Regions from separate parts of the Kitasatospora dryopteridis genome, predicted to be linked through region 4. Evidence: riboswitches for the same ligand, from Rfam matches in the RefSeq annotation. Region 4 holds a riboswitch; each other region holds the start of a gene.

Region 1 (5,026 bases), 2.3 Mb from region 4:
CGTACGAGCTGCCCGGCGAGCTGACCGCGGAGAGCGCCGGCGAGCTGCTGCTGGCCGTGGCGCAGCGGGCGTACGACGCCGGGGTGGACGTCGATGCGGCGCTGCGCGGTGCCGCGCGCCGCTACCGGACGGCCGTGCGGACGGCCGAGGGGCTGTCGGACTGACGCTGCGGGGGCACGACCTCGCTGATCGCCTCGCCGACCAGGGCGAGCAGCTCGGCGAGCGGGGCGAGGCTGTCGGGCAGGTCGGCGAAGGAGACGATCCGCTCGCCGTGCGGGCCGGCGACCGCGAAGAGGTCGATCGGGCCGAGGTGCTTGGTGGCGGTCTCCACCAGGGCGGCGATGTCGCTCGGCTGGTGGGCGTCGCCGCTGACGCCGACCACCGGGCAGCCCGGGCGGTCGAGCTCGGTGGCCAGGTCCTCCGCCACGCCGGGGCGCAGGTCGGCGACGAGCATGCCCGCGGCCCCTGCGGCGGCGAAGCGGCGGGCGAGGTCCGCCCCCTCGCCCCCGCTGAGTACGGCGATGACCACCACTGCCCCGGCTACTCGCACGGCCTGCTCCTCTCTGAGCACGCTTCCCCGTGGACGGCACCGCACGGCCGCCCGTCATCGGTTATCGGAGGATCGTAGGCACCCCGCGACCCTCCGCAACAGGGATTACCCCCCAGGTGACCAGACTCACGCCCGTCCGGGCGGACGGTCCGGGGCGTGTCCCACGGGTGCACGGCGGACGGTGCCTGGCGTCGGGCGGGCCGCCGTCCAGCGGATACCGTCGGGGCATGCCGGAGACGTCCCGAACCGACCAGCCCGAACTCTTCACCTGGGAGTTCGCCGCCGACCCGTACCCCGCCTACGCCTGGCTGCGCGAGCACGCGCCGGTGCACCGCACCACGCTGCCCAGCGGAGTGGAGGCCTGGCTGGTGACCCGGTACGCGGACGCCCGGCAGGCCCTCGCGGACAGCAGGCTGTCGAAGAACCCGGTGCACCACAGCGAGCAGGCGCACCGCTCCGGCCGGGTCGGCATCCCGGGTGAGCGGCAGGCCGACCTGATGACGCACCTGCTGAACATCGACCCGCCGGACCACACCCGGCTGCGCCGGCTGGTGTCCAAGGCGTTCACCCCGCGGCGGGTCGCGGAGTTCGAGCCGCGGGTGCAGCAGCTCACCGACCGGCTGATCGACTCCTTCGCCGGGCGCGGCACCGCCGACCTGATCCACGAGTTCGCCTTCCCGCTGCCGATCTACGCGATCTGCGACCTGCTGGGCGTGCCGCCCGAGGACCAGGACGACTTCCGGGACTGGGCCGGAATGATGATCCGACACCACGGAGGGCAGCGCGGCGGCGTCGGCCGGGCCGTGAAGCGGATGCGCGGCTACCTAGCGGAGCTGATCCACCGCAAGCGGGCCGACCCCGGCGACGACCTGATCTCCGGGCTGATCAGGGCCAGCGACCACGGCGAGCACCTGACCGAGAACGAGGCCGCGGCGATGGCCTTCATCCTGCTGTTCGCCGGCTTCGAGACCACCGTCAACCTGATCGGCAACGGCCTGTACGCGCTGCTGCGCAACCCCGGCCAGCGGGCGCTGCTCCAGGAGTCGCTGGCCCGCGGCGAGAGCGGCCTGCTGGAGACCGGGATCGAGGAGCTGCTCCGCTACGACGGGCCGGTGGAGCTGGCCACCTGGCGGTTCGCGACCCGGCCGCTGGCGATCGGCGGGGTGGAGATCCCGGTCGGCGACCCGGTGCTGGTCGTGCTGGCGGCGGCCGACCGCGACCCGGCCAGGTTCGCCGACGAGAACACCCTGGACCTCGCCCGCACCGACAACCCGCACCTGGGCTTCGGCCACGGCATCCACTACTGCATCGGTGCGCCGTTGGCCCGGCTGGAGGGCCGGGCGGCGCTGGCGACGCTGCTGACCAGGCTGCCCGACCTCGCGCTGGCCGCCGACCCGGCCGACCTGCGCTGGCGCGGCGGCCTCATCATGCGGGGGCTGCGCGAGCTGCCGGTCGCCTTCACCCCGAAGGCGGACGTTCCACCGCCGCCCGGGCGGGACGACACCGCCTGACGGTGTGTCGTGTCGCCGCCGGGAGACCGGGACTGAACACTCATCAATCAGGACAAACCAGTATCGTTCGTGGGCGATAATCAGTTCGCCGTAATTCTTGCGTGATATGAGCGATATGAGCTTGTGATCGGTCGTCGGCTCTGCCTACTCTCCGGATCAGTCCGCAGCAGCGGACCCCGGCTGCGGAAACGCCGAATCCTGTCCGCCGCATCCCGGGCCTGACGACCGAAGACGAAGGACAGGGGCGGGGGAACCACGTTCGTCGCCGTCCCCACGGCTAGGGGTGAAGCCGCGTCAGCAGGACCCCTCCTGCGGCCGCGGCCGGGCCAAGCCTCCCGGTCCGAACCCGACAGCTCACCTCGCAGGCGTTCGGAGAGGGACAACCCATGCTCTTCACCGGACCTGGCCGCCACCGCCGCAGGACCTCCGCCGAGAAGGCGGTCGCCGTCGCGGGTGTCGCCGGTGTCGGCCTCGCCATGCCGCTGCTCACCGCGGCGGGCGCGCATGCCGCCCCCGTCTCGATCTGGGACAAGGTCGCCCAGTGCGAGAGCGGCGGGAACTGGAAGATCAACACCGGCAACGGCTACTACGGCGGGCTGCAGTTCAGCGCACGCACCTGGAAGGGGTTCGGCGGCGCCCGGTACGCGCCGCTCGCCCACCAGGCGAGCAAGAGCCAGCAGATCGCCGTCGCCGAGAAGGTGCTGGCCTCCCAGGGGCCCAATGCGTGGCCGGTCTGTTCCAAACGCGCCGGCCTGACCCGCGCCTCCGCCTCGAGTACCGGGGCGGCCGGCACCGCCCAGTCCGGCACCGCCCAGTCCGGTAGCGGGCAGTCCGGCAGCGGGCAGCGCTCGGGCTCGCCGCGGTTCCCCGGCCACGGCGGGTGGGACGCGTCCGGCGGCGTGTACTGGTACCAGAAGGACGACCGCTGGTACTGGACGGCGCACCGCGAGATCTACGAGCGGTACCTGCCGCCGACCCCGGCCGGGCCGGCCGGCGGCGACGACGGGGACGCCGCGGCGGAGGACTCCGGGCGGACGCTCCAGGCCGTCCCCGTCCCCGCGGTCGGCCGCGCGACGTACACCGTGCAGCCCGGCGACACGCTCTCCGGCATCGCCGCCGACCGCGGCCAGGCCGGCGGCTGGGAGCAGCTGTACGCGAACAACAGGGAGGTCGTCGGCGCCGACCCCGACCTGATCCTGCCCGGCCAGCAGCTGCAGCTGGACTGACGGACCGGCACTGTACGAACGGCCCGTCCGCCCGCGGGGCGGCACCCGGGGGCGGACGGCCGGTTTTGTGGTCCTTCAGGTGAACTACCGGCGAGTAGCCAGGTCACACGGTGAGACAGGGCCATGCGCGGCGTGGCCCCGTGGGCCCGTGCGGTTAGGCTCTGGTCGTAACGACCCTCATCCGCTTCCGCTAGGAGATGCCTCGTGCCGTCCATTGATGTCGTCGTAGCCCGCGAAATCCTCGACTCCCGCGGTAACCCCACGGTCGAGGTCGAGGTCGGCCTCGACGACGGCAGCACCGGTCGTGCCGCTGTCCCGTCCGGTGCCTCCACCGGTGCCTTCGAGGCCCTGGAGCTTCGCGACGGCGACAAGAACCGCTACTTCGGCAAGGGCGTGGAGAAGGCCGTCCTCGCCGTCATCGAGCAGATCGGCCCGGAGCTGGTCGGCTACGACGCCACCGAGCAGCGCCTGATCGACCAGGCCATGCTCGACCTGGACGCCACCCCCGACAAGTCCTCGCTCGGCGCCAACGCCATCCTCGGCGTCTCCCTCGCCGTGGCGCACGCCGCCTCCGAGGCCAGCGACCTGCCGCTGTTCCGCTACCTGGGCGGCCCCAACGCGCACGTCCTGCCGGTGCCGATGATGAACATCCTCAACGGCGGCTCGCACGCGGACTCCAACGTCGACATCCAGGAGTTCATGATCGCCCCGATCGGCGCGGAGTCCTTCTCCGAGGCCGTCCGCTGGGGCGTCGAGGTCTACCACACCCTCAAGGGCGTGCTGAAGGAGCGCGGCCTGTCCACCGGCCTCGGCGACGAGGGCGGCTTCGCGCCGAACCTGGACTCCAACCGCGAGGCCCTCGACCTGATCGTCGAGGCCATCAAGAAGGCCGGTTACACCCCGGGCAAGGACGTCGCGCTCGCCCTGGACGTCGCGTCCTCCGAGTTCCACAACGACGGCGCCTACACCTTCGAGGGCAAGGCGATCTCCTCCGCCGAGCTCATCGACTACTACGCCGAGCTGGTCGCCGCGTACCCGCTGGTCTCCATCGAGGACCCGCTGGACGAGTCGGACTGGGACGGCTGGAAGGCCATGACCGACAAGCTGGGCGACAAGGTCCAGCTGGTCGGCGACGACCTGTTCGTCACCAACCCGGAGCGCCTGCGCCGCGGCATCGAGACCGGCACCGCCAACGCGCTGCTGGTGAAGGTCAACCAGATCGGCTCGCTCACCGAGACCCTGGACGCCGTCGAGCTGGCCCAGCGCAACGGCTACCGCTGCATGATGTCGCACCGCTCCGGCGAGACCGAGGACGTCACCATCGCCGACCTCGCCGTCGCCACCAACTGCGGCCAGATCAAGACCGGCGCCCCGGCCCGCTCCGAGCGCGTCGCCAAGTACAACCAGCTGCTGCGCATCGAGGAGATCCTCGACGACGCCGCCGAGTACGCGGGCCGCGGCGCGTTCCCGCGGTTCAAGTTCGAAGGCTGACACCCCGCGGCTGACACACGGCCGCTGGACCGGTGCCCCGGCAACCACCCCGTAGGGTGGGGGCCGGGGCACCGGCGTGAGCAGGAGGGGTACGAGCGATGTGGAAGATCCCGGGACTGGCGGGGCGACCGCGCTTCACCAGCCGCGCGACCGTGCTCGTGCTCGTCCTGTGCTCGCTGGTGGCGATACTCGCCTACCCCGCAAGGCAGTTCCTGACGCAGCGCTCGGAGATCGCCGACCAGCGGGCG
Region 2 (5,026 bases), 600 kb from region 4:
GAACCAGTACGGCAAGGCGGAGAACCGCATCGTGCGGGTCTACCGCGACTCCACCCGGCACGAGATCAAGGACCTGAACGTCTCGGTCTCCCTGCAGGGCGAGTTCGAGGACGTCCACCTCACCGGCTCCAACGCCAACTGCCTCCCCACCGACACCACCAAGAACACCGTCTACGCCTTCGCCAAGGAGTACGGCATCGAGTCGGCGGAGGCCTTCGGCATAACGCTGGCCCGCCACTTCGTCGACAACACCGAGCGCGGCGTGGTGCACAGCGCCCGCATCCGGATCGAGGAGTACACCTGGGACCGCATCCGGACCCCGGACAGCTCCGCCCGCTTCATCGGCTCCGAGGAGGTCGGCCACTCCTTCGTCCGCAACGGCCAGGAGGTACGCACCTCCGAGATCGTCTACGACGGCGAGTCCGTCCAGGTGATCTCCGGCCTCAAGGACCTGGTCGTGATGAACACGACCAACTCGGAGTTCTGGGGCTACATCAAGGACAAGTACACCACCCTCCAGGAGGCCTACGACCGGATCCTGGCCACCCAGGTGACGGCCCGTTGGAAGTACGGCTACACCGGTCGCGACAACGAGCCCCAGCCGAACTGGAACCGCTCGTACAACCACGTGAAGCGCCACATGCTGGAGGCCTTCGCCGAGACGTACTCCTACTCGCTGCAGCAGACCCTGCACGCGATGGGCACCCGGGTGCTCAACAACCGCGCCGAGGTGGACGAGGTCCGCCTGGAGCTCCCCAACAAGCACCACTTCCTCGTCGACCTGGAGCCCTTCGGCCTCAAGAACGAGAACGAGGTGTACTACGCCGCCGACCGGATGTACGGCCTGATCGAGGGCACCGTGCACCGCGAGGGCGTCGTCCCGGTCATCCCCGTCGCCTGACGGCCGGGCCGGCGCACCCGCCCACGGGCCGGACGGCCGCCGCGGGGCACCTGTGCCTCCCCGCGGCGCCCGCACCCCGTCCGGCCCGGCCCGCCCGGCCCGCCCCGTCCGGCGGCCCGGGCGCACCACCCGCCGCACCACCCGCCGCTCCGCCCGCGGCGCCCCCTCAGCCCTCGCCCCCATAGGAGTTCACACCATGGCAGTCCAGCCCCCACCCGCCGACCAGCGGATCGTGATCGAGAACGTCGCCGTCGCGACGGTGGACGCGAACGACACCGAGTACGCCCGCGGCCACGTGGTGATCCTCGGCAACCGGATCGAGTCGGTGGGCGACGGCCCGGCCCCGCAGTGGCTGGACAACGTGGTGCGCCGGATCAACGGCGAGGGGCACCTGGTCACCCCCGGCCTGGTCAACACCCACCACCACTTCTACCAGTGGATCACCCGCGGCCTCGCCCAGGACAACATCCTCTTCGACTGGCTGGTCGCCCTCTACCCGACCTGGGCCCGGATCGACGACAAGCTGGTGCACGCGGCCACCCAGGGATCGGCCGCCGCCCTGCTCAAGTCCGGCTGCACCACCGCCTCCGACCACCACTACGTCTTCCCGCAGGGCGGCGGCGACATCCTCGGCGCCTCCATCGAGGGCGTGCAGGAGCTCGGCCTGCGCTTCACCGCGCTGCGCGGCTCCATGGACCGCAGCAAGAAGGACGGCGGCCTGCCGCCGGACCACGCGGTGGAGAGGACCGAGGACATCCTGATCGCCTCCGAGGCCGCCGTCGACACCTGGCACGACGCCTCCTTCGGCTCGATGCTGCACGTGGCACTCGCGCCCTGCTCCCCCTTCTCGGTCTCCACCGAACTCCTCAAGGAGTCCGCCGTGCTGGCGCGGCGCAAGGGCGTCCGGCTGCACACCCACGGCTCGGAGACGGCCGAGGAGGAGCAGTTCTGCAAGGAGCTGTTCGGCATGGGCCCGACCGACTACTTCGAGTCCACCGGCTGGCTCGGCGAGGACGTGTGGATGGCGCACTGCGTCCACATGAACGACTCCGACATCGCCAAGTTCGCCGAGACCGGCACCGGTGTCGCTCACTGCCCGTCCTCCAACGCCCGCCTGGCGGCCGGCATCGCCCGCGTCCCGGACATGCTGAAGGCCGGCGTGCCGGTCGGCCTGGGCGTGGACGGCACCGCCTCCAACGAGTCCGGCGAGCTCGGCACCGAGCTGCGCAACGCCCTGCTGATCAACCGCCTGCACGGCCGGCCGGACGCCCTGACCGCCCGTCAGTCGCTGCGCCTGGGCACCATGGGCGGCGCCCGGGTGCTCGGCCGGCAGAACGAGATCGGCTCGATCGAGCCCGGCAAGCTCGCCGACCTGGCCCTGTGGAAGATCGACGGCATCATGCACTCCTCGATCGCCGACCCGGTGGCCGCGCTCACCCTGGGCGCCCTGCCGCCGCTCGCCGTGCTCTTCGTCAACGGCAACGCGGTCGTCGAGAAGGGCGTGCTGACCACCGTCGACGAGGACCGGATCGCGCTGGCCTGCGCCCGCGCCGCGAAGGAGCTCGCCTCCCGCGTCTGATCCCAGGACTCCGGGCCGCGCCAGGGACGGTGCGCCACCCGGACTCCGCGGCCCCGGCCGGCCCGCAGCGGGCCGGGGCCGGCCGGAGCACGGCCCCCGGACCCACGGCGAGGGTCCGGGGGCTGCGGCGTGCCCGGATGTGATGGACCTGACACTGGCTGTCCGGCGCCTTGCCCTCCGGGAAGACACTGCTAACCTGCTCGGACGCCCGCGCCATGCGGGCCCCGTCCCGGGACCGCCGAGTCCCGTCCGCCCGGTGACGGCAATGCGAGATGCGACACGGACGGGAGCGGGGGAACCAGGTAAGTCGCCCTGGCCCCGCTTGCATGCTCGCGGACGGCCAGGGCTCGGGGTGAAGCCGCCCTCCGGCGGCCGGGCCACCTGACGGCCCGAATCCGACAGCTCACCTCGCAGGCGTCGTCGAGGAACAACTCCATGCCTGTTTCCGCCATCGCCCTCAAGGTGGGCGCGGTCGCCGGGCTCGGCCTGCTGGCCGTCCCCTTCCTGGGCAGCGCCGAGGCCGCCAACGTGCCCGAGGTGACCCAGGACCGGCTCGCGCCGGTCGCCATCGCCGCGGACACCGCGGCAGCCGCCTCCCTGTCCGTCCACTCCTCCGCCTGCTTCACCGCCCGGAGAATCGGCGTCGCCGTCCGCGACGCCGCCGGCAACAAGCTGGACTTCCCCGGTACCGCCCGCAACGTGCAGATCTGCCCCGACGGGGTCACCGTCACCACCGCCGCCCGCACCCTGCCGGCCGGCGTCTACACCGCCTTCGGCACCTGGCAGGACGGCAACCGGCGCTGGCACAACCTCCCGGTGCAGACGCTGGACGTCCGCAGCACCGGCACCCCGGCGCCGGCCCCGAGCCCGACCACGGCCCCGGTCGCGCCGAGCACCTCCCCCACGGCGAGCGCCACCTCGGCGCCCGCCACGCCGTCCGCGGCCCCGACCACGTCGGCCCCCAGCTTCACCGCCTCCCCGTCGGCGAGCTCCTCCCCCACCTCGACGGCCGGCGCGCCGACCTGGTCGGACGACTTCGACGGCGTGAACGTGCCGCTCGGCAGCTGGAAGGGCTGCTCCAACGGCTCGTCCATCACCGCCAGCCACTGCACCGGGCTGCCGGCCGCGGTGGACAGCAAGTGGTGGGCCTACCCGGACGGCTGGAAGGACACCAGCAAGAACGGCACCTACGCCCCGTCGAAGACGATGTCCATCGCCAACGGCCAGATGAACCTCCACCTCAACCGGGACGCCTCCGGCACCTGGGTCTCCGCGCCGGTGCCCAAGCTCCCGTCCGCCGGCGGTGACGGCGTCCAGTACGGGCGCTTCGAGGTGACCTGGAAGGCCACCTCGGCCGCCGGCTACAAGATGGCGTGGCTGCTCTGGCCGGACGACGGCATCTGGCCGCAGCACGGCGAGATCGACTTCCCCGAGGGCGACCTGAACGGCAAGATCGGTGCGTTCATGCACCGCGCCGACGCCACCTCGGGCAGCGACCAGGACGCCTTCTCCACCGGCGTCCCGACGGCCGGCGCGTGGCACACCTCGGCGGTCGACTGGCAGAAGGACGGCGTGACCTTCTACCTGGACGGCAAGGTGATCGGGCGCTCCACCGCGCGCATCCCCGGCAACGCGATGCACTGGGTGCTGCAGTCCGAGACGGCCCTCGGCGGCACCGTGCCCGCCGTGGGCTCCTCGGCGGACATCGCCATCGACTCGGTCAAGTTCTGGAAGGCCGGCTGACCTTCCTCGTCCGCCTGACCGGCGCCCTCCCCCCGGGGGCGCCGGTCAGGCGGTGCGGCCGAGCGTGGCGAGGTAGCCCCGCCAGCCGCCGTGGCCGGTGATCTCCCGGTGCACCCCGCGCTCGAGTTCGCCTCGGCGCAGCACCATGGACAGGCACGGGGTGCCGTCCTCCAGGGCGATCACGCCGAGCTCCAACTCCGGCGGCTCGCCGGGCAGGACGGTGTCGCGCAGGTGCTCCAGCGGGACGTCGTACAGCTCGCCCTCGATCGCCGAGCCGCTGCCGGGGTCGGGCAGCAGCCCGGGGCAGACGTCCCGGACGGAGAAGAAGCGGTGGCCGGGCGCGGTGCGCACCGGGCCGACCAGGTACTCGGCGACCAGCGGGTGGAACGGTCCGCCGGTCATGGCCTGGCCGTTGAAGAAGATGAGCGCCATGGGGAAGTGCCTCCGAAAACAGGCGTTCCGTACGGCTCCCGGTGCCGGGGCGGCGGGAGCCGTACGGAACGGTGAAATGTGGCGGGCGAGTTCGACGACCTGGAGGGGCGGCGGGACACCCGCGGGCGGATAGGTTGGGGTCAGTCGAGCAGGGGCAGCGCGGGCAGGGTGAGGAAGTCGACGAACTCCTCGGCCAGGGCGACCTGTTCGAAGAGCCTGGCGGCCTCGGCCCAGCGGCCCGCGGCGTAGGCGTCCGCGCCGAGTTCGGTGCGGAGCTCGGCGAGCTCCTCGGCCACGAGCCGGCGGACGAGCTCCGCGGTGGCCTTCTCACCGGTGTCGGAGAGCACGACGCCGTTGTTGATCCACTGCCA
Region 3 (5,026 bases), 4.3 Mb from region 4:
TCGTCCTGGCAGACGTCTCCGGCAAGGGCATGGACGCGGGCTCCCGGGCCCTGCTGCTCTCCGGCGCCTTCGGCGGCCTGCTCGGCTCGCTGCCCGCGCACGACTTCCTGCCCGCCGCCAACGGCTACCTGCTCCGCCAGGAGTGGGAGGAGGGCTTCGCCACCGCCGTCCACCTGGTGCTCGACCTGGACACCGGCCAGTACGAACTGCTCTCCGCCGGCCATCTGCCGGGGATGCAGCGGAGCGGCGGCACCGGCCGCTGGGAGGTCAAGGAGTCCGAGGAGGGCCCGCTGCTCGGCATCTACGACGGCGCCAAGTTCGAGGGCCTGCGCGGCCGCCTCGACCGCGGGGACGTCCTGCTGCTGTGCACCGACGGCATGGTCGAGATCCCCGGCCGGGATCTCGGCGAGGGGATGGACCGGCTGATGGGGGAGGCGGACCGGCTCGTCGTCAACGGCTTCCGCGGCGCGGCCGGGCGCCTCATCGAGACCGTCGCCAAGGACGTCAACGACGATCGCGCCGTGCTGCTGGTGTGGCGCCAGTAGCGTCTGTCAACCCCTGGGGAGTGATCTTCGGCCAATCCTCACAGCCGGACCACCCGGTGGAACACAGGCCACGGGCCTGCCGATTGGCCATTCCGGCGTGTTGACACCCGGCCCCGCCGACGGTTCGTCAGAAGGCATGGGCTATCGTCTCGGTCGGCGGAAATTCGTCTCACATGGCAGGATCTTCGCCCCGGGCTCCCGGCTAGTCCTTTACGCAGGCAGCACGAACGACCACACTGAGTCCGGGTGGGCTGGTCGATGCTCGGGGGATTGGGGGCGGCAGGTGCGGCAGACAGCAGGCGGTATCGGCGCCACGGGCACCTCCACGACGGCGGGATCGGTCGACTCGTGCCAGGGACGGTCGGCGCAGGCCGCGGTCCGGTTTCGACACGGGGTTCCAGCACGAACCCCCGCCACAGATTGAGGAAGTGAGTCCGGGTGGCCTTCTCCGTCTCCGCGTTGTTCCTGTTCGGCGTCATCGTCGTGATCTTCATCCGCAACAAGCAGCTGAAGACCAGCCACGCGATCGTCGCAGCGCTCTTCGGCTTCATGGTGAGCCAGTCCACGGCGGCCCGGCCGATCCAGGACTTCCTCAACCAGCTGGCGAAGACCATCTCGTCCGTGGCGAGCTGACCCGCCCTACTGCCCGACCCCGGCCCGCCGCCAGCGCGCCAGCAGCCCGCGCCGCACGGCCGGCGCGGCGGCCGGCGGCACCTCGGCGGCGGCCGGAGCGGCCTGCGCCGCCGCCGCGCCGTCCGGCACCAGCAGGACGAACAGCCTTGCCCAGCACAGCCGTTCGCCGCGCGGCCAGTCGAGGCCGCGCAGCGCGGCCGAGGCCTGCTCCGACACGGTGCCGTTGATCCGCACCTCGGCGACGTCCTCCCCGGCCCGGCCGCCGAGGAACAGCTTCACCCCGGTCACACCGGTGCCCGCCGACAGCGCCAGGGCCCCGGCGAGCGCCGGCAGCACCTGGTGGTCCGCAAGCCACTCCGCCAGCAGGTCGCTGCCGAAACCGAAGACCGCAGCCGGACCCTGCACCGCCTGCCATCCCGGGAGCTCCGCCGGGCGGCAGCGGTCGGCGTGCTCGCCGCGCCCGTCCTGCAGCTCCACCACGGCCGCGGCCGTGGTGGTCGCCCACATCCGTACCGCGCTGTCGAGCCGCTCCTCCTCGGTGCGGCCCAGGCCCGCCGTGCAGTCCCACACCACCGGGCCGTCCGCCTGCCCCAGGTTCAGCACGAAGCCCAGGTCCACATGGCCGGCCGCACCGCCCTCTCCCGGATGCTCGCGGACCGCCACCGCCGTCGTCCCCGGGCCGCGCACCACGCTGCCCTCGACCGTGAACCGCTGCCCGTACCGGGCGGCCATCTCGCGCACCACGCTGCGCTGGATCACGTCCAGCCGGGACTGCGGCCGCACCCGCGACTCCTCGCTCGAAAAGGGGCTCGAACACCGATCGCGAGCGAGGTTATCGGCCCGGGCCGACGGCCTGCAGAGGGGCCCGCGTGACCAGCGTCACCGGGTGGGCCATGATCCGTGCCCGGCCGCGACCGGCCGCGCACACGGGGTGTCCGATTTGCCGGACTGCTGATGATCCGGACACGTACGGTCACTGCATCGACTGCGCTCCGCCCACCACTCGCGGGCGGAGAGTGACCCTCCGGGCGGCCGTCGACGGTCCGTGAGGCCGAGACGCTTGCCTCCGAGGCGCCCATCGGGTTTTCCTCGAGTCCTGCCCGGCCACCGGCTGGGCGGGCCACCGGGCGGAACGCCGAGTCCTGCCGCCGCCCGGGGTCACGCACCATTCCGTGCACGGCAGGAGCGGGGGACCCAAGGTAAGTCGCCGCACCGGGCAATCCGGGACGGCTTGGGGTGAAGTCGCGCCTTTTCGCGACCGGGCGAACTCCCCGCCCGAACCCGACAGCTCACCTCGCAGGCGTCGGAGAGGAACAACTCCATGTCCGTTCTGGGCACCCGTCTGTCCCGCGTCGCCGTCGCCACCGGTGTGGCCGCCGCCGCCATCGCCATCCCCGCCACCGCCGCCAGCGCCCACAGCGCCCCCGCCGCGGCCCCGGCCGCCGCCCAGGCTGCTGCGCCGGCCGCCGCCCAGGCCGCCGCGCCCGCGCAGGCTCCCGCTGCCGCTCCGGCCGCCGACACCACCTACAAGGTCGTCCGCGGCGACACCCTTTCCAAGATCGCCAACGCGCAGCACGTCGACGGCGGCTGGAAGAAGCTGTACCAGGACAACCGCCAGGTCATCGGCGGCAACCCGAACCTGATCTTCCCGGGCCAGAAGCTGGCCGTCGGCGGCGCCGCCGTGCAGGCCGCCGCGCCGCAGGCCGCTGCTCCCAAGGCTGCTGCTCCCAAGGCCGCTGCGCCGAAGGCTGCTGCGCCGCAGGCCGAGGCGAAGAAGGCCGACACCGCCGCCGCCTCCCGCTCCGAGAAGCGCACCCCGGTCCAGGCCGCCCCGAAGCCGGCCGCCCCCAAGACCGAGGCCGCCAAGCCGGCTGCCCCGAAGCCCGCCGCCGCCCCGAAGACCGAGGCCGCCAAGCCGGCCGCGGCCGCCTCCGGCTACGTCGCCCCGGTCTCCTCCGGCCTGGGCACCCCGTACCACAAGGCCGGTTCCAACTGGTCCAGCGGTTACCACACCGGCGTCGACTTCGCCGTCAGCACCGGCACCTCCATCCACGCCATCGCCGGCGGCACCGTCGTCGAGGCCGGCTGGGGCGGCGCCTACGGCAACAACGTCGTCATCAAGCACGCCGACGGCAAGTACTCCCAGTACGCCCACTTCTCGGCGCTGAAGGTATCGGTCGGCCAGACCGTCACCGCCGGCCAGGTCATCGGCCTCTCCGGTGCCACCGGCAACGTCACCGGCCCGCACCTGCACTTCGAGATCCGCACCACCCCGTCGTACGGCTCCGACATCGACCCGGTCGCGTACCTCGCGGCCCACGGCGTCCGCGTCTGACGCACACCGCCGCACGGCACCACACCCGAAGGCCCGACCCGGGGATCAACCGATCCCGGGGCCGGGCCTCGGCCGTTCTCCGCCGGCCTGCGGCTGCGCGGCCGCGGCGCGGAAGTCGTATCCGCAACTCCCACAGACCAGTACGCCGCGCCGGACACCGTTCCCGCAGACCGGGCAGTCCCGCCGCCCCCGCCGGTCGGTGACCAGCCACAGCACGCCGAGGATCACGTCACCCATGGCCCAGAGCACGACGATCAGCGTCGCACCGATGCCGGTCCCGACGTTGCTCGCCTCGCAGTCCGTCAGGGCGTTGCCCACCAGGCCGTCGCAGTCCCGGGCGGTCGAGGCCACACCGGAAACCAGCCAGATCAGCATGACCAGGTTGAAGAGAAGGATCACCCAGGTGAAGAACCGCCAGTGGGGTAACCGCCACCGCTGACCGCCGCCCGGTACGTTCGTCTGCTGCCCTGTTCCCATCGGAACCACCCCGTTCCGCCGGCACACGGCCAGCGCCCGGGGACGGGGGCCGCCGCCGATGTTCGCCTCACCTTCCAGGCTCTCCCCGGCCGAATGGGCGGGCAACAGCACGACCGGCGGACTGCGAACGTGCGGACACAGAGGGCCTCGCAACAGCCTGAACAACCACCGCTCGGTCGCCCCGGAGGGGAAACGGGGTGGTGTTCGCAGGGCCCACGGGCGTGGCGCCGCGCCGCAACCCCCCCGGCCGGGGCTCGGCAGAGGGCGTGCGCCGGGGTGGGAGTCGGCGGTCTCCACTTCCGTGACGCAGAACAGAGCACGAGCGGTCGATCGTGCGGGCGGTCCGTGGACTGGTGAGCGAGGCCGTCCACGGGCACGGAACGGGCGTGGCGGCCTGAAATTCCCTCAGACGACGAAGGCCCCAGCTCTGCGATCAGGTCGCTGAGCTGGGGCCTTCGTGTTGGAGCGGGCGACGGGAATCGAACCCGCGTGGCCAGTTTGGAAGACGACGGCACTGGATGTGGGCTGAGCTGGCGACTCGCTGACCTGCGGGGGAGCGGGGCGCCTCGCCGTTGTTCCCCGGGATTCCCCGCCGAGGCCTGGCCGAACGGGCACGCAAGGGGCACGGTGCGGCTCACAGCAGCTTGTACGCCCACCGCTCGGTGGCCCAGTCGCCCGACGGCCGCTCGACCGCCCCTGAGGCCCGTAGAACGGCTACAGAGCGCGCCTCGGCGCACACCTGATCACCCGGCATCAGGAAGAGCGGCTGATCCAGCGTGAAGACGTAGCAGCCCGGCTCGAAGTCGACCCGGTTGAGCAACAGCATCCTTGGCGCGGTGATCCGCGGCCCCGCGAGCATCATGCCGGCCATGGTCTACGGCCTCGGCCGGGAGAACCAGCAGATTTACAGGCCGCTGACCAAACACGCTCTGACCATGTCACTCTCGATCTTCGGCCCAGTTTGGTCCGTCGTTGGTCCGGATCATGCCGGGAAGGGCCTTCAGTCCGGAAGACTAATGGCGGGGCCTCGCCCTCA
Region 4 (5,026 bases):
TGGTGGCCGGCGGCGGGCTGGCCCTGATCGGCGGCGGGCTGCTCGGCGTCTCCACGGCCGGCCCGGCCACGCCGTACCCGGTGTACGCGCTGTGGCTGCTCGTGCTGTCGGCCGGCATGGGGCTGTGCGCCCCGGGTCTGACCCACACCGTGGTGTCCGAACTCCCCGGCCACCAGGCCGGGCTGGGTGCCGGGCTGAACACCGCGGCCCGGGAGCTCGGCGCGGCGCTCGGCGTCGCGGTCGTCGGCACGGTGCTCGCCTCGCACGCCGGGGGCGGATCTGCGCACGGCCCGGCCGAGTTCACCGCCGGGATGGCGGCCGGCCTGCGGGTGGTCGCGGTGCCGGTGCTGCTGGCGGCCGTCGCCGTGACGCTCGGCCTGCGCGGTCGGCCCGCCGGCGCCGGCCCCGCGGCGGCTCCCCGGCCCGTGGCGGACCGGAGCGCGAGCTGACCCGCGCACGGGTGACCGGTACACGGGCCGACCGGCCGACCGCCGGCCCACCGCCTCCCGGACCGCCGTCTCCCGGCCGGCCGGCACCCGGCCGCGGGCGGCGGCGGGCCGGTTTGCCACCATGCCTGTCATGACCGTCATCGTTTCCGTCGACGCAGCGGGGTGCGGCTGCGCGGCGCGCCGCCCCTGGTCCCCCTCTCCTCCGCCCGGGTGGGCGCGGGCCGCCGGAACGTCGCTGGCCCGCTGGGCGGCGCCCGGGTGCACCGCGTCGCCGTACGGCGGCCACGGGTTCGCCCCCGCGGAGCGGGCCCCGGTGGCGGGCGAGGTGCGGATGGTGGGGATGGACGGCCCGTTCCTCGCCGAGGGGCCGTTCTGGTGCCTGTTCGCGCCGCCGTCCACGGTGGCGAACTGCGCGCCGGACTGCCCGGAGGAGCTGCCCGCGCACGCCATGGTCCGCTGCACGCCGCTGGCGGTGGCGGACGCCCGGCCGGGCGGGGCCTGGGTGCAGGTCTCGGTGGACGAGGTGGTCGGGCTGACGGAGGCCCAGCAGCGGTGGGCGCCGTCGGCGGAGGGATCGGTGACGGACTGGCTGCCGCCGGAGGGCGCCGGGGTCGCTCGGACGAGCTTCCGGTACGTGGAGTGGTCGGCGCAGGGCGACCTGGGGTGGTGGGCGGTGCTGCGGGAGGACGGCGACCGGCCGGTGCTGCTGCTGGCCGAGTCATGGTCCTTCGACGGGAACGACGTGGCGATGGGGCACCGGCCGCTGACGGACGGGGAGGCGGCCGCGGTGCTGGCGTGCTGGCCGCCGGAGGGCTGACGGCCGGCCGACCGGGAGGCCGGAACGGAGGGCATGCCACCGCTTTCCGTTCCGCCACGAACGGTGCCGGTCCGGTGTTCGCGCGTCGCGCCCGAACGGCGGCGCAAAGATCCTCCGGGCCTCCGTTCGTGCCGTGATCACCCCGGCGGGGCGGGCCCGCCGGGGCCGCCCGCCGACGGACCGCCATTCCCCGCACACGGCAACGGAAGCGGCCGCCCGCATTTCCGGCGCGGAATTTCGCCGAATTTCCCACGGAATTCGCCCGGGACCGCCCGCCGCGGACACGTCAGGCCGGGTCGGCATCCCCCGTGACCTGCGTGGCGACCCGTCGGCGCCCCGTCGACAGCCGTTCGCATGACGGGGCGTGTGGCCGAAATGCACGCCTGCGGCATCTCAGCACTCGTGATGATTGTGTGATGTTCAGGATGCTGGCTTGTTATCGCGGTGACGATCCCTCTAATCTCCACCTCAGCCCGACAGCACGGGCGCCCGAGGCGCGGCACGCCGAACCCTGCCCACCGCGTCGAACGGGTCACCGACCAGACCCTGGGCAGGGACGGGGGACCCACGTTTCGACGCCGCCCCCACACGGCTAGGGGTGAAGCCGCGTCCGCGCGGCCGGGCCACCTCCCCGGTCCGAACCCGACAGCTCACCTCGCAGGCGTGCGGAGAGGGAACTCGATGGGTTTCATCGGCTCCGGCCGTCACCGCCGCCCCACCCAGACCGAGCGCGCCGTCGCAGCCGCCGGCGTGGCAGGTGCAGGTCTGGCGATCCCGCTGCTCACCGCCACCGGCGCCCACGCCGCCCCGGTCACCACCTGGGACGCGGTCGCACAGTGCGCCACGGCGGGCAACTGGACCAAGGCCACCGGCGACGGCACCTACGGCGGACTCCAGTTGGACCTGCGCACCTGGGTCGCCTACGGCGGCGACCTGTTCGCCTCCACCCCGGACCGCGCCACCAAGGACGAGCAGATCACCGTTGCGGAGCGGGTGCTCGCCGACAGCGGCGCCAAGGTCTGGGGCAAGTGCGCCACCACCGCGGGGCTGACCGGCGAGGGCAAGCCCGAGACCGTCGTGCCGACGGAGACGGCCACGCCCGCGCCGACCACCACGGCTCGCGGTGCGGCCCCGGTCTTCCCCGGCATGCAGGGCCGGGACGCCAACGGCGTGTACTGGTACCAGGCCGGCGGCCAGTGGTATTGGACCACCAGCCAGGAGATCTACGACTACTGGACGGGTCCGGGCGCCACCCAGAACGACCAGGGCGACAACTCCGGCAACGGGCATTCGGCCACTCCGCCGACCCCGTCCGCCCCGACCACCGCGCTGCCGCCCACCGGCACCGTGCCGGGCACCCCTGACGCCACCACCACCCCGGCCCCGGGCACCACCCCCGGCACCACGCTCCCGGGGGCCACGGCGCCGACCACGACCGACCCGACGACCGGTCAGCCCGTCACCGGCGTCCCGCCGGTCACCGACCCCACCGGCGCGGCCACCGGCCCCGCCGCGCCCGCCACCGCGGACCAGGCCCCGGCGGCCACCTCCGCGCCGCAGGACTCCCAGGGCGCCAAGGAGGCGACCACCTACACCGTGGCGGCCGGCGACACGCTGTCCGACATCTCCGACAAGAACAAGCTCGGCGGCTGGAAGCAGGTCTACGACAGCAACGAGTCGACCATCGGAGAGAACCCGGACCTCATCAAGCCCGGCCAGGTCCTCAAGATCAAGTAACCTCGCAGGCACGCCGCACGACGGCCCCGGGCAACCGCCCGGGGCCGTCGGCGCGTTGCGCGTGCTTCGGCTCAGATCCGGCCGGTGCCGGCGCCCGCGGTGTCCACGGACGCCACGGTGTCGGCACCCGTCGGGTTGTAGGTGTAGGGCGCGGTGGTGAAGCTGCCGGTCCGGGTGATCTCGGTGGTGGTCGAGCCGAGGTCGTTGCGGAACAGGTTGGCGTAGCCGTCCGTCTTGCTGTCGCCGGTGGTGGTGACGGACTCGAAGCTGCCGGCGAAGGTGTTGCGCTCCACCAGCACCTGGGCGCCCATCCGCGAGTGGACGGCACTGTCGCCGACGTTGGTGAAGTAGTTGCTGTACACGTGCGCGGTGCCGAAGCGGACGCTGGGCAGGCGCGAGTTGACGTTGTCGAACCAGTTGTGGCCGTAGGTCACGTGCAGCTTGCCGGTGTCCTCGGAGGCGTTGCTGTCGGAGTGGCCGACCAGGCTGACCTTGTAGTGGTCGTGGAACTTGTTCCAGGAGGCCGTGATGCTGTCCGAGCCGTGCGTGATGTCGAGCAGGCCGTCGTAGTAGTCCTTGCCGTGGGTGCGGTCGGAGGACAGGTCGTTGTGGTCCACCCACACCTTGGTGGAGGCCTGCAGGGTGATGGCGTCGGTGCCCACCGCCTTGGAGATCTTCAGGTTGCGGAGGATGACGTTGGTGGCGTTCTTCACCCGCAGACCGCCGCCGGTCAGGCCGGAGTTCGCGCCGACGCCGATGACGCTGGTGTTGGAACCGACGTCGACCTGGCCGCTGAGCGAGATGGTGCCGGAGATGTACACGGTCTTGGCCGCGCTGCCCGCCACCGCGGACTTCAGCGCGGACAGGGTGGTGACGGTGGTGCTGCTGCCGCCGGCGCCGCCGGTGGTGCCCGCGGCGAAGCCGTACGGCGAGCTCTCGTAGGTGGCGGCCCGGGCCTGCCCGGCGGCGGTGGCGGAGAGGCCCGCCACCAGGGCGGCCCCGACGGCGGCGGCGAGCGCGCGGCGGCGCAGGGCAGAACGTCCCACTGTTGCGATCATGACAATCAGTCCCTCGGGTCGGACGGGTGGGGGACGCCCGGCGGTCGGCGGGTGTGGCGGTGCAGGGAGCGCCGGACCGGACTCCGGGCGGAACGGGGGCCCGGCCCGGTCGATCCGCACGGGCGAGAAGGGCTCCCCTGGATTCGGCCGTGTTCACATGAGTGAACAGTGGCTGCATCCATGGCCAGACCGTAGGCGCGAACCTGACATGCCGTCAATGCCCCCGACAGCAAGACGTGACGATCGGGCAGAGGCGTCCGCCCCGAGCCGAAGGGCCCGCCGGCGCCGAAAGGGTGGACCCCTCCTGCCCGTCGGCGGGCAAGGAGGGCGAGCACGGGAGCGAAGCGACGGAGCATGGGGGCACCTCCCGGCCGCCAGGCTGGGGGAGACCGTCGGCGCCGGATCAAGAGGGCCCGGAGGCGAGCGGGCGACACCCGCCCCGAGCCGAAGGGCCCGCCGGTGCCGAAAGGGTGGGCCCCTCCTGCCCGTCGGCGGGCAAGGAGGGCGAGCGCGGGAGCGAAGCGACGGAGCATGGGGGCACCTCCCGGCCGCCAGGCTGGGGGAGACCGTCGGCGCCGGGTCGGGAGGGCCCGGAGGCGAGCGGGCGACAGCGGACGCTCCGGCCATCGCCCGGGGCCACCGGCCGGTTCAGCCGGATGAACGATGCCGGCGTCTACCGCCGCCCGGCCGGCACGGGCCTGCGGGCGCGGGTCGCCAGGGCCGTGCGGAGCACGGGACCGAGGATGCGGCGGACGTCGGCGGAGGAGAGGCCGGCCGCGGTCGGCAGCGGGTTGACGTAGCGGGTGTGGATCAGGCCGCCGATCACGGTGACGGCTGCGGTGGCCCGTTCGGTCGCGTCCGGGCCGCCGAGGAATTCAGCAATCCTGGCCAGCACCTCGTGTTCCAGGTACTCCTGCAGCACCCGGCGGGCGTCGTCCTCCTGCAGCGGGAGGCGGTTGAAGGAC

The links. A riboswitch is a leader RNA that binds a small molecule or an ion and turns the genes downstream of it on or off. The one in region 4 is predicted to bind cyclic di-AMP.
Region 1: linked by a shared signal. The riboswitch ahead of ACQ614_RS21425 (transglycosylase family protein) and the one ahead of ACQ614_RS31565 (LysM peptidoglycan-binding domain-containing protein) in region 4 are both predicted to bind cyclic di-AMP.
Region 2: linked by a shared signal. The riboswitch ahead of ACQ614_RS28705 (family 16 glycosylhydrolase) and the one ahead of ACQ614_RS31565 (LysM peptidoglycan-binding domain-containing protein) in region 4 are both predicted to bind cyclic di-AMP.
Region 3: linked by a shared signal. The riboswitch ahead of ACQ614_RS12375 (M23 family metallopeptidase) and the one ahead of ACQ614_RS31565 (LysM peptidoglycan-binding domain-containing protein) in region 4 are both predicted to bind cyclic di-AMP.

The regions. Positions count from the first base shown of each region.
Region 1 is NZ_CP192749.1:4,698,916-4,703,941, forward strand. Features, by position in the region: gene ACQ614_RS21410 (MazG family protein) at 1-164, shown strand, start outside; gene ACQ614_RS21415 (SDR family NAD(P)-dependent oxidoreductase) at 122-550, opposite strand; gene ACQ614_RS21420 (cytochrome P450 family protein) at 778-2,061, shown strand; cyclic di-AMP (ydaO/yuaA leader) riboswitch at 2,255-2,443, shown strand; gene ACQ614_RS21425 (transglycosylase family protein) at 2,448-3,287, shown strand; gene eno (phosphopyruvate hydratase) at 3,492-4,778, shown strand; gene ACQ614_RS21435 (FtsB family cell division protein) at 4,877-5,026, shown strand, end outside.
Region 2 is NZ_CP192749.1:6,370,818-6,375,843, reverse strand. Features, by position in the region: gene pucL (factor-independent urate hydroxylase) at 1-901, shown strand, start outside; gene ACQ614_RS28710 (8-oxoguanine deaminase) at 1,098-2,480, shown strand; cyclic di-AMP (ydaO/yuaA leader) riboswitch at 2,737-2,912, shown strand; gene ACQ614_RS28705 (family 16 glycosylhydrolase) at 2,916-4,223, shown strand; gene ACQ614_RS28700 (allophanate hydrolase-related protein) at 4,269-4,655, opposite strand; gene aceB (malate synthase A) at 4,796-5,026, opposite strand, start outside.
Region 3 is NZ_CP192749.1:2,715,448-2,720,473, reverse strand. Features, by position in the region: gene ACQ614_RS12390 (PP2C family protein-serine/threonine phosphatase) at 1-545, shown strand, start outside; gene ACQ614_RS12385 (hypothetical protein) at 984-1,178, shown strand; gene ACQ614_RS12380 (DUF6348 family protein) at 1,185-1,961, opposite strand; cyclic di-AMP (ydaO/yuaA leader) riboswitch at 2,332-2,496, shown strand; gene ACQ614_RS12375 (M23 family metallopeptidase) at 2,500-3,513, shown strand; gene ACQ614_RS12370 (hypothetical protein) at 3,559-4,101, opposite strand; gene ACQ614_RS12365 (hypothetical protein) at 4,625-4,861, opposite strand.
Region 4 is NZ_CP192749.1:6,968,838-6,973,863, reverse strand. Features, by position in the region: gene ACQ614_RS31575 (MFS transporter) at 1-449, shown strand, start outside; gene ACQ614_RS31570 (hypothetical protein) at 580-1,266, shown strand; cyclic di-AMP (ydaO/yuaA leader) riboswitch at 1,794-1,946, shown strand; gene ACQ614_RS31565 (LysM peptidoglycan-binding domain-containing protein) at 1,948-3,003, shown strand; gene ACQ614_RS31560 (pectate lyase family protein) at 3,075-4,061, opposite strand; gene ACQ614_RS31555 (TetR family transcriptional regulator) at 4,735-5,026, opposite strand, start outside.